3 regions of the Streptococcus sp. SR4 genome follow, and region 2 is predicted to be linked to each of the others. Evidence: predicted binding sites of a transcription regulator. Region 2 holds the regulator's gene; each other region holds the start of a gene.
What was found. The regulator HrcA, encoded in region 2, represses chaperone genes, less so after heat shock. The targets are predictions, from matches to a motif close to TTAGCACTCNNNNNNNNNGAGTGCTAA.
Positions count from the first base shown of each region.

Region 1 (3,289 bases), on a different contig from region 2:
TACTCCTTACTAATATTCTTCAATATTATATCAGAAGACTGTATAATAATAAAGTATTTTCTTATAAATGCGATATTTCAGTATAAAAACTAAGTTATAGACCTAGCTAGCAAAACTCTTAAGCAATACACCTCATGTATTTCCAAGACGACACCACGCCAAAAGCTTTGCCAATGAGTTGAAACACTGACTGTTTTGACAAGCCATACAAGCATCACCCCATGCTTTCATCCTGATAAAAATGCCTGAAACTCGATAGTTTCAGGCATTCTGATTTTTGGAACCTTGTAAAGTTCCAAAATAATTTATTAGTAAAGCAAATCGTAGATTTCCATTGCAATCAAGTCGATACTATCAAATGAATAAGATTCACGTGCTTCAACGTCACGCAATGTGAAAACTGGACCATTTTCAGGATCGTTGCTAAATGATACTTCGGCAACAACCACTCCTTCACGTTCAAAATTACGTTTCAAATTACCACCATCAGCCGCCATCATTTCAAGACGGTTAATGATTCTCACCAAATGTGATTCCATGTTATTTCTCCTATTAATTGTGTATTTCTTACTTATTTTATCACACTTATGGGAAAAATGGGGGAATTTTAAATATTTTTCAAGGAATTGTACATAATGGCCTTGATAGAATGCATACGATTCTCAGCTTCTTGGAAGATGATATCACTGTATTTTTGGAAGACTTGATCGGTGATTTCTAACTCTGCCAAACCATATTTGTCATAGATTTCTTGCCCAATTTGGGTATTGAGATCATGAAAAGCTGGGAGACAGTGCATAACGATGACATCTGGATTTTCCGTCTTGGCAAGTAGGTCTGCATTAATTTGATAAGGCAGGAGTAAATCAATACGAGATTTAAAGTCTACTTCTTCACCCATAGATACCCAGACATCCGTATAAAGCATATCCACTCCCTTGACCTCTGAAATATCATCTGTAATGGTTAAATCGGCACCATTATTATGTTTCTGAGCTAGGGCTACAATCTCATCTTCGGGTTGCAGCACCTCTGGGGCAATAATCTTGACATTAACGCCTAAAATAGCCGAAGTGACCAAAAGTGAGTTGGCCGTATTATTTCTACCATCTCCAATATAGGCGATGGTCAAACCTTCCAAACTACCAAAACGCTCCTTCAAAGTCATGAAATCCGCAATCATTTGCGTTGGATGCCAGGTATCCGTCAAACCATTCCAGACCGGAACACCTGAGTACTTAGCCAACTCTTCGACATCTTCTTGCTTAAAACCACGGTATTCGATTCCATCAAACATAGAACCAAGCACCTTGGCTGTATCAACTACAGATTCTTTTTTACCTAACTGAATGTCTCCAGCACCAAGGTAGGTCACATTCATACCTAGGTCCTGACCAGCCACTGTAAAAGCTGAGCGAGTTCTTGTAGATGTTTTTTCAAAAATCAGGGCAATATTTAAGCCATCTAAATATTTATGCGGAATTCTTTCCTTCTTTAGCTGTTTAAATTTTATAGATAAATCGATTAACTCCTCAAGTTCCTGCTTGGTAAAGTCGATTTCTTTCAAAAATGATTTAGCTTGTGTCATAGGTATCTCTCTTTCGTTCTGAATAATATAAAAACATTATATAATATTTATACATTTTAAACAAGCGTTTTTGAATTAAAATTCAATGTTAGCACTCTTATTAATAGAGTGCCAAACCTAGATGCTTTTTACTTGCAATCTACCTTCCGCATGCTATAATGGAGTCATAGATTTGACCTTTTTTGACCAAGATTGTTTTCAATAAAGGTCTTTCCCAATTCAGATAGAAAAGAGGTACTGATATGCTCTGTCAAAACTGTAACCTTAATGAAGCTAGTATTCATTTGTATACCAATGTAAACGGTAATCAGCAACAAGTTGACCTCTGTCAAAATTGTTATAAAATCATGAAATCTGACCCAGAGAACCCCCTCAATCAATTCAATCAAACAGGAGGTTCAAACTTCTTCGATGATTTCTTCAGCGACCTAAATAACTTCCGTTCTTCTAACGGCGATCTTCCCAATACACCTCCAACACAAGAAGGTGGTAACCGAGGAAACGGTGGCAATACACAAGGGCCAGGCCGTCCAGGAGGACCACGCCAACAAGCTCCTCAACAGCCACAAGGTCTTCTTGAAGAGTTCGGCATTAACATCACTGACATCGCTCGTCGTGGAGACATTGATCCTGTTATTGGTCGTGACGAGGAAATCATTCGTGTCATCGAAATTCTTAACCGCCGTACCAAGAACAACCCCGTCCTCATCGGTGAACCCGGTGTCGGTAAGACTGCTGTTGTTGAAGGCCTAGCTCAAAAAATCGTTGACGGTAGCGTGCCACAAAAACTCCAAGGCAAACAAGTCATCCGTCTTGATGTGGTCAGCCTGGTTCAAGGGACTGGTATTCGTGGCCAATTTGAAGAACGCATGCAAAAACTCATGGAAGAAATTCGTCAACGTCAGGATGTTATCCTATTTATTGATGAAATCCATGAAATCGTAGGAGCTGGTAATGCTGGTGATGGCAATATGGATGCTGGAAACATCCTAAAACCTGCTCTTGCTCGTGGAGAACTTCAACTGGTCGGAGCAACAACACTCAACGAATACCGCATCATCGAAAAAGATGCCGCCCTAGAGCGTCGTATGCAACCAGTTAAGGTTGACGAACCAACGGTTGAGGAAACCATCACTATTTTGCGTGGTATTCAACCTAAATATCAGGACTACCACCACGTCAAATATACAGACGAAGCGATTACTGCAGCTGCAGAATTGTCCAACCGCTACATTCAAGACCGCTTCTTGCCAGACAAGGCCATCGACCTCCTCGATGAAGCTGGTTCGAAGATGAATTTGACCCTCAATTTTGTTGATCCTAAAGATATCGACAAACGTTTGATTGAGGCTGAAAACCTCAAGGCTCAAGCTACTCGTGACGAAGACTTTGAAAAAGCTGCCTATTTCCGTGATCAAATTGCCAAATACAAGGAAATGCAAAAACAAACCATCAAAGACCAAGATATGCCTGTCATCACAGAAAAACATATCGAAGCCATTGTGGAACAAAAAACCAATATTCCTGTCGGTGATTTGAAAGAAAAAGAACAATCACAACTTCTTAGTCTTGCTGATGATCTTAAATCACATGTTATTGGACAAGATGCCGCAGTTGATAAGATTGCCAAAGCCATCCGCCGTAATCGTGTTGGATTGGGTGCACCAAATCGCCCAATTGGTAGCTTCCTCTTCGTAGGTC
Region 1 covers NZ_AZYW01000047.1:6,190-9,478, reverse strand. Annotated here, with positions in the region: gene HMPREF1519_RS05490 (DUF1797 family protein) at 309-539, opposite strand; gene argF (ornithine carbamoyltransferase) at 608-1,588, opposite strand; gene HMPREF1519_RS05480 (ATP-dependent Clp protease ATP-binding subunit) at 1,831-3,289, shown strand, end outside.
Region 1: a site for HrcA is predicted at 1,677-1,703, ahead of HMPREF1519_RS05480 (ATP-dependent Clp protease ATP-binding subunit). Genes of this name have one in related genera too.

Region 2 (3,289 bases):
TAGTGTCTTGATTGCAGTTCTTTTAGTTGTAGCAGGACTTTATTCAGTATTTGGTGTCAGTCGTACAGTCCAACAAACCAATGGATTGTCAGTAACAAAAAGTAGTAAACAAGCTACCGATGCGACTCAAAGCAAGGATACAAAGGGACTACCTGATGTATCGCCTAAAGACTGGGAATTGCTTTTGGTAAATCGAGATAATAAGTCTAAAGAACTTAACCCTGAGATTGCTGATGTCGATGGTGTTTCTGTAGATGCAAGAATTGCTAAGAATGTGAAGGAGTTTTTAGCAGCTGCTCAAGAAATTGATCCAAGTTACCACTTGATATCAGGTTATCGTAGTGTTGCTTATCAGACTGAACTTTATAACAGTTATGTTCAACAGGAAATGGCTGCTGACCCAAGTTTGACGGAGTCTCAGGCGGAGAAAAAGGTTCAAACCTATTCACAACCACCAGGAGCGAGTGAACACCAAACAGGTCTTGCGATTGATATGAGTACTGTAGATAGCTTAAATGAAGCAGATCCAGATACAGTAGCTAAAGTCAAAGAGTTGGCGCCGAAATATGGCTTTGTTCTTCGTTTTCCAGATGGTAAAACATCGTCAACGGGTGTAGGCTACGAGGATTGGCATTTCCGCTATGTTGGTAAAGAGTCAGCAGAGTATATGACTGAACATAATCTTACTTTGGAGGAATATTTGGCATTATTAAAGGAGAAAGCTAAGTGAGACGACGTTTTAAACTAAAAGCCTTCATTACCTTAGTTGTTGTTTTTGCTTTAGGTATTCTCTTACCTTTGATTCTTCATGCCTCTACAGATGATAATGCGCGTGCGGTAAAGGTTGCTTACACACAGCAAGAATTTATTGAGACCTTAGCTCCAACAGCTCAAAAGATGTCTAAAAACTATGGTGTACCTGCGTCTATTCTCCTTAGTCAAGCTGCATATGAGTCAAATTATGGTAGCAGTCTTTTATCTGTTAAATATCATAACATCTACAGTCTCCCTGCTCAGCCAGGTCAAGAACGTATTCGTTTAAAGGATAGTATCTACAGTAAAGGGAAGTGGCAATACCAAAAGGTGGATTTTGCAGTTTTTAAGGATTGGTCAAGTTCTATGATGACTTATTTAGAAGAACTTCGCCAAGGAACATGGGGCGAGTCGACCTATAAAGAGGTGGCAGGAACGACTAGTTATAAAGTTGCGGCAGAAAAACTACAAGCTGCGAGATTTAGCAGTGATCCAGATTATGCCAAACACCTCATATCTATTATTGAGACCTATCATTTGTCAAAATATGATTGATAAGATTAGAGTACCTCTGAGGTGCTCTTTTTTGCTTTTCTAGGTCTTAAGATGTATTTTTAGCACTCATACAAAAAGAGTGCTAATTTTTTTGGTTTTTTGGGTTGACATGTTCAAGTTTAGGTGTATAATAGAATCATAAGTTAGCAGTCGATGTATTAGAGTGCTAATAAATAGAAATGAGGTGACATCGTGATTACGCAAAGGCAAAACACTATTTTGAATTTGATAGTTGAGATGTTCACTCGTACACATGAACCGGTTGGTTCTAAAGCATTACAAGAATCAATTGATTCGAGTTCAGCGACCATTCGTAATGACATGGCCAAGCTAGAGAAAATGGGATATCTTGAAAAGGCCCATACTTCTAGTGGACGCATGCCAAGCCGAGCAGGTTTCCAGTATTTTGTCGCTAACTCTTTGAATCTTGATACGATTGATCAACAAGATGTTTATCAAGTGGTCAAGGCCTTCGACTTTGAAGCCTTTAAACTTGAGGATATCTTGGATGCAGCGGCAAAGCTGCTGGCAGAAATGACAGGATGTACAGCAGTGATTCAAGATGTAGAGCCGACACGACAACGTCTGACTGGATTTGATATTGTTCAACTATCCAATCACGATGCTTTAGCGGTTCTAACTCTAGACGAATCTAAGCCTGTGACAGTTCAGTTTGCTATTCCAAAGAATTTCTTGTCAAGTGATTTGGAAATTCTTCATAAGCTTGTTCAGGAACGTTTTTTGGGAAATACTGTCTTAGATATCCATTACCGATTGAGAACTGAGATTCCTCAGATTGTGCAAAAGTATTTCAAGATAACAGATAATGTTCTAGATTTGTTTGATTATATCTTTTCACAACTTTTTAAGGAATTGATTTTCATCGAAGGTAAGGTTGCATCATTGACCTATGCCGACTTAAAAACCTATCAATTTTTGGACAATCCACAACACGTGGCGTTGGAGCTTCGATCAGCTATTTCCGATGATGAAGTTACCAAGATTTCGGTTGCAGAATCAACTGAAGAAGCACTTGAAAATGTCACGGTTATGAGTCATAAATTCCTGATTCCATATCGTGGAATGGCACTCATGCATGTGATTGGACCGGTTGAGATGGATTACCGACGCATGGTTAGTTTGGTCAATGTTATTAGTAGGGTTTTGGTTATGAAGTTGACGGATTATTACCGTTACCTCAATAGTAACCATTACGAAGTTAGCTAAGATATAACGTTTAAAAAGTATAGAAAGAGGTGTATGCCTTGACTGAAGATATTAAAAAAGAAGAAGTGAAAGAAGAGGAAGCTACTGAGACAACTGAAGAAGTTGTAGAGGAAGTAAGTGAACCTTCTGAACTTGAAGAAGCACAAGCGCGTGCCGAAGAATTTGAAAACAAATACCTTCGTGCTCATGCAGAAATGCAAAATATTCAGCGCCGTGCTAATGAAGAACGTCAACAATTGCAAAAGTATCGTAGCCAAGATTTGGCAAAAGCGATTTTGCCATCACTTGATAACCTTGAACGTGCTCTTGCCGTTGAGGGCTTGACTGATGATGTCAAAAAAGGTTTGGAAATGGTGCAAGAAAGTTTAGTGCATGCTCTTAAAGAGGAAGGGATTGAAGAAATTCCAGCAGATGGTGATTTCGATCATAACTTCCATATGGCAATTCAAACAATGCCTGCAGATGATGAACATCCAGCAGACACGATTGCACAAGTTTTCCAAAAAGGGTATAAACTCCATGAACGCGTCTTACGCCCAGCTATGGTAGTTGTATATAATTAATTGAAAACTTGTCCGAAATGACAGAAAACTATGAATGAAAGATAAAAAAGCAAAATAGAAATTAAAGTAAAAAGGGGAAAAACATATGTCTAAAATCATTGGTATTGACTTAGGTACAACAAACTCAGCAGTAGCAGTTCTTGAAGGAACTGAATCAAAAATTATCGCAAACCCAGAAGGTAACCGCACAA
Region 2 covers NZ_AZYW01000029.1:24,518-27,806, forward strand. Annotated here, with positions in the region: gene HMPREF1519_RS03820 (M15 family metallopeptidase) at 1-730, shown strand, start outside; gene HMPREF1519_RS03825 (glycoside hydrolase family 73 protein) at 727-1,308, shown strand; gene hrcA (heat-inducible transcriptional repressor HrcA) at 1,501-2,535, shown strand; gene grpE (nucleotide exchange factor GrpE) at 2,574-3,098, shown strand; gene dnaK (molecular chaperone DnaK) at 3,184-3,289, shown strand, end outside.

Region 3 (3,289 bases), on a different contig from region 2:
ACTTGGTGCTGCTACGACAACTATCATGATTATCCGTGGGATCAACCCAATCTTTGCGACTCTAGGTGGTTTTGTAGCTGGTATGCTTGCTGGAGCTGTGTCTGGCTTTATGCATACGAAAATGAAGATACCAGCACTCTTAACGGGGATTATTACCTTAACAGGGCTCTATTCAGTTAACCTTTTGGTTCTTGGAAGTGCCAATGTCTCTCTTTCAGGACACAATACGCTTGTGACTATGGTGATGGATCTTGGTCTATCTAAGCTGAATGGTGTGATTCTATTAGGACTGATTTTTGTTAGTCTGGTAGTACTTATGTTGGTTGTTCTCCTTAATACACAGGTTGGACTTGCTCTTCGTGCAACAGGTGATAACCTTGCCATGGGTGAAGCCAATGGTATCAAGGTTGACCGTATGAAGATTCTTGGCTACATGATTTCCAATGGTTTGATTGCCCTATCAGGTGCCCTCCTAGCTCAAAACAATGGCTATGCGGATATGAATATGGGTACTGGTACAATCGTAAATGGCTTGGCTGCAATCATCTTGGCTGAGGTTATCGTCAAGTATCTACCACTTGGCAAACGCCTCTGGTCAATTGTCGTAGGAGCTGTTCTCTACCGTTTGGTCTTGGTTATTATCCTTGCCATGAACGTTGATGCTCAAATGTTGAAATTGGCTTCAGCCATCTTGCTTGCTATCATCCTTTATGTGCCAGAAGTACGACAAAAACTGAAAATCAGACCTAACAAATCCTTGACTCCAGGAGGTGACAAGTAATGGCTTTACTTAGTTTACAACAGATTCATAAAACCTTTGAAAAAGGCACGGTCAATGAAAATCACGTCCTTCGTGGTTTGGATCTCGACATTGAACAGGGAGATTTTATCTCTGTTATTGGGGGAAATGGTGCTGGTAAATCAACCTTGATGAATTCAATTGCTGGTGTTCTTAGCATTGATGAGGGGGATATCTTGTTGGAGGGGCAATCTATTAAGAAAGCATCTGTAGATGAGCGCTCTAAAGACATTAGCCGTGTTTTCCAAGATCCTCGAATGGGGACAGCGACAAACCTTTCTATCGAAGAAAATATGGCGATTGCCTATCGTCGTGGTAAGAAACGTAGCTTTTTTAAAAAGTCTATCACTGAAAGCGAACGTCAAGTCTTCAAGGAAGCCTTGGTAGATCTTGGTCTTGGTCTTGAGAATCGTATGAAGACCGATGCTAATTTCTTGTCAGGTGGACAACGTCAGGCCTTGACACTTGCTATGGCAACCTTGGTTCGTCCAAAAATCTTGCTTTTGGATGAACATACAGCAGCACTAGATCCTAAGACAAGTGACATGGTCATGAATTTGACACGTAAGATTGTTGAAGAACAAGAATTGACAACCCTTATGATTACCCATAATATGGAACATGCTATCGAATATGGGAACCGTCTGGTCATGCTCTATCATGGTAAAATCGTCGTCGATGTGCGAGGTGAAGAAAAGAAAAATCTCACTGTTGCAGAACTTATGGACCTCTTCCACAAAAATAGTGGACAAGTCCTCAATGATGATGCCTTGGTGCTCGGTTAACAAACAAAAAAAGAAACTATCCAAAGTTCAGGTTTTGGGTAGTTTTTTCTTGACTATTTTTGACCAAGTGCTAAAATAAATATATGGATTAGCACTCATGGTTTATGAGTGCTAAAAATAACGTTTCACACGTTACTAATAATAAATAACATTTGGAGGTAATTGGTATGGCATTGAAACCATTGGGTGATCGTATCGTTGTCCGTTTTGAAGAAACAGAAGAAAAAACAGCTAGTGGCTTTGTATTGGCAGGAGCTAGTCATGAAGCTACAAAGACTGCTGAGGTTTTGGCAGTAGGTGAAGGAATCCGTACTCTTACTGGTGAATTGATTGCACCTAGTGTTGCAGCAGGCGATAAAGTCCTTGTTGAAAATGGTGCAGGTGTCAATGTTAAAGACGGAGATGATTCCGTTTCAATTATCCGTGAAGCAGATATTTTAGCAGTACTAGCTTAGGTCTATGCTAATCAGATATAAAGTAAGATAAAGAAGGAGTAACTATGGCAAAAGATATTAAGTTTTCATCAGATGCACGCGCAGCAATGGTCCGTGGTGTTGATACTTTGGCTGATACAGTTAAGGTAACGCTTGGTCCTAAAGGTCGTAACGTGGTTTTGGAAAAAGCTTTTGGCTCACCTCTTATCACTAATGATGGTGTGACAATTGCTAAAGAAATTGAACTCGAAGATCACTTTGAAAATATGGGTGCTAAGCTCGTCAGCGAAGTGGCTTCAAAAACGAATGATATTGCCGGTGACGGAACAACGACAGCTACTGTTTTGACACAGGCTATCGTCCGTGAAGGTCTTAAAAATGTAACGGCTGGTGCTAATCCAATCGGTATCCGTCGTGGGATTGAAGCAGCTGTAGCTACAGCTGTGGAAGAGCTTAAAGCCATTGCACAACCAGTTGCTAATAAAGAAGCTATTGCCCAAGTCGCAGCGGTATCATCTCGTTCTGAAAAAGTTGGTGAATACATTTCAGAAGCTATGGAACGTGTGGGTAATGACGGTGTTATCACTATTGAAGAGTCTCGTGGTATGGAGACAGAACTCGAAGTGGTTGAAGGTATGCAGTTTGACCGTGGTTATCTTTCTCAGTACATGGTTACTGATAATGAAAAAATGGTCGCTGACCTTGAAAATCCATTTATCCTTGTGACTGACAAGAAAATTTCAAATATTCAGGATGTCCTTCCACTCTTGGAAGAAGTGCTTAAGACAAGCCGTCCACTCTTGATCATTGCTGATGATGTGGATGGTGAAGCTCTTCCTACACTTGTTCTTAACAAGATTCGTGGAACTTTCAATGTCGTTGCTGTTAAGGCACCTGGCTTTGGTGACCGTCGTAAAGCGATGTTGGAAGACATTGCCGTATTGACAGGAGCAACTGTCATTACTGAAGATCTTGGTCTTGAACTTAAGGATGCAACTATGGCAGCACTTGGTCAAGCTTCGAAAGTAACTGTGGATAAAGATAGCACAGTTATCGTTGAAGGTGCAGGAAGCACAGAAGCGATTGCTAACCGTGTTAACCTCATCAAGTCTCAATTGGAAACAACAACATCTGAATTTGACCGTGAAAAACTTCAAGAACGTTTGGCTAAATTGTCAGGTGGGGTTGCAGTTGTTAAGGTTGGTGCGGCCACTGAAACAGCCCTTAAAGAAATGAAACTTCGTATCGAAGATGCCCTTAACGCTACTCGT
Region 3 covers NZ_AZYW01000007.1:143,180-146,468, reverse strand. Annotated here, with positions in the region: gene HMPREF1519_RS01145 (ABC transporter substrate binding protein) at 1-781, shown strand, start outside; gene HMPREF1519_RS01140 (ABC transporter ATP-binding protein) at 781-1,584, shown strand; gene groES (co-chaperone GroES) at 1,752-2,039, shown strand; gene groL (chaperonin GroEL) at 2,084-3,289, shown strand, end outside.
Region 3: a site for HrcA is predicted at 1,673-1,699, ahead of groES (co-chaperone GroES). Genes of this name have one in related genera too.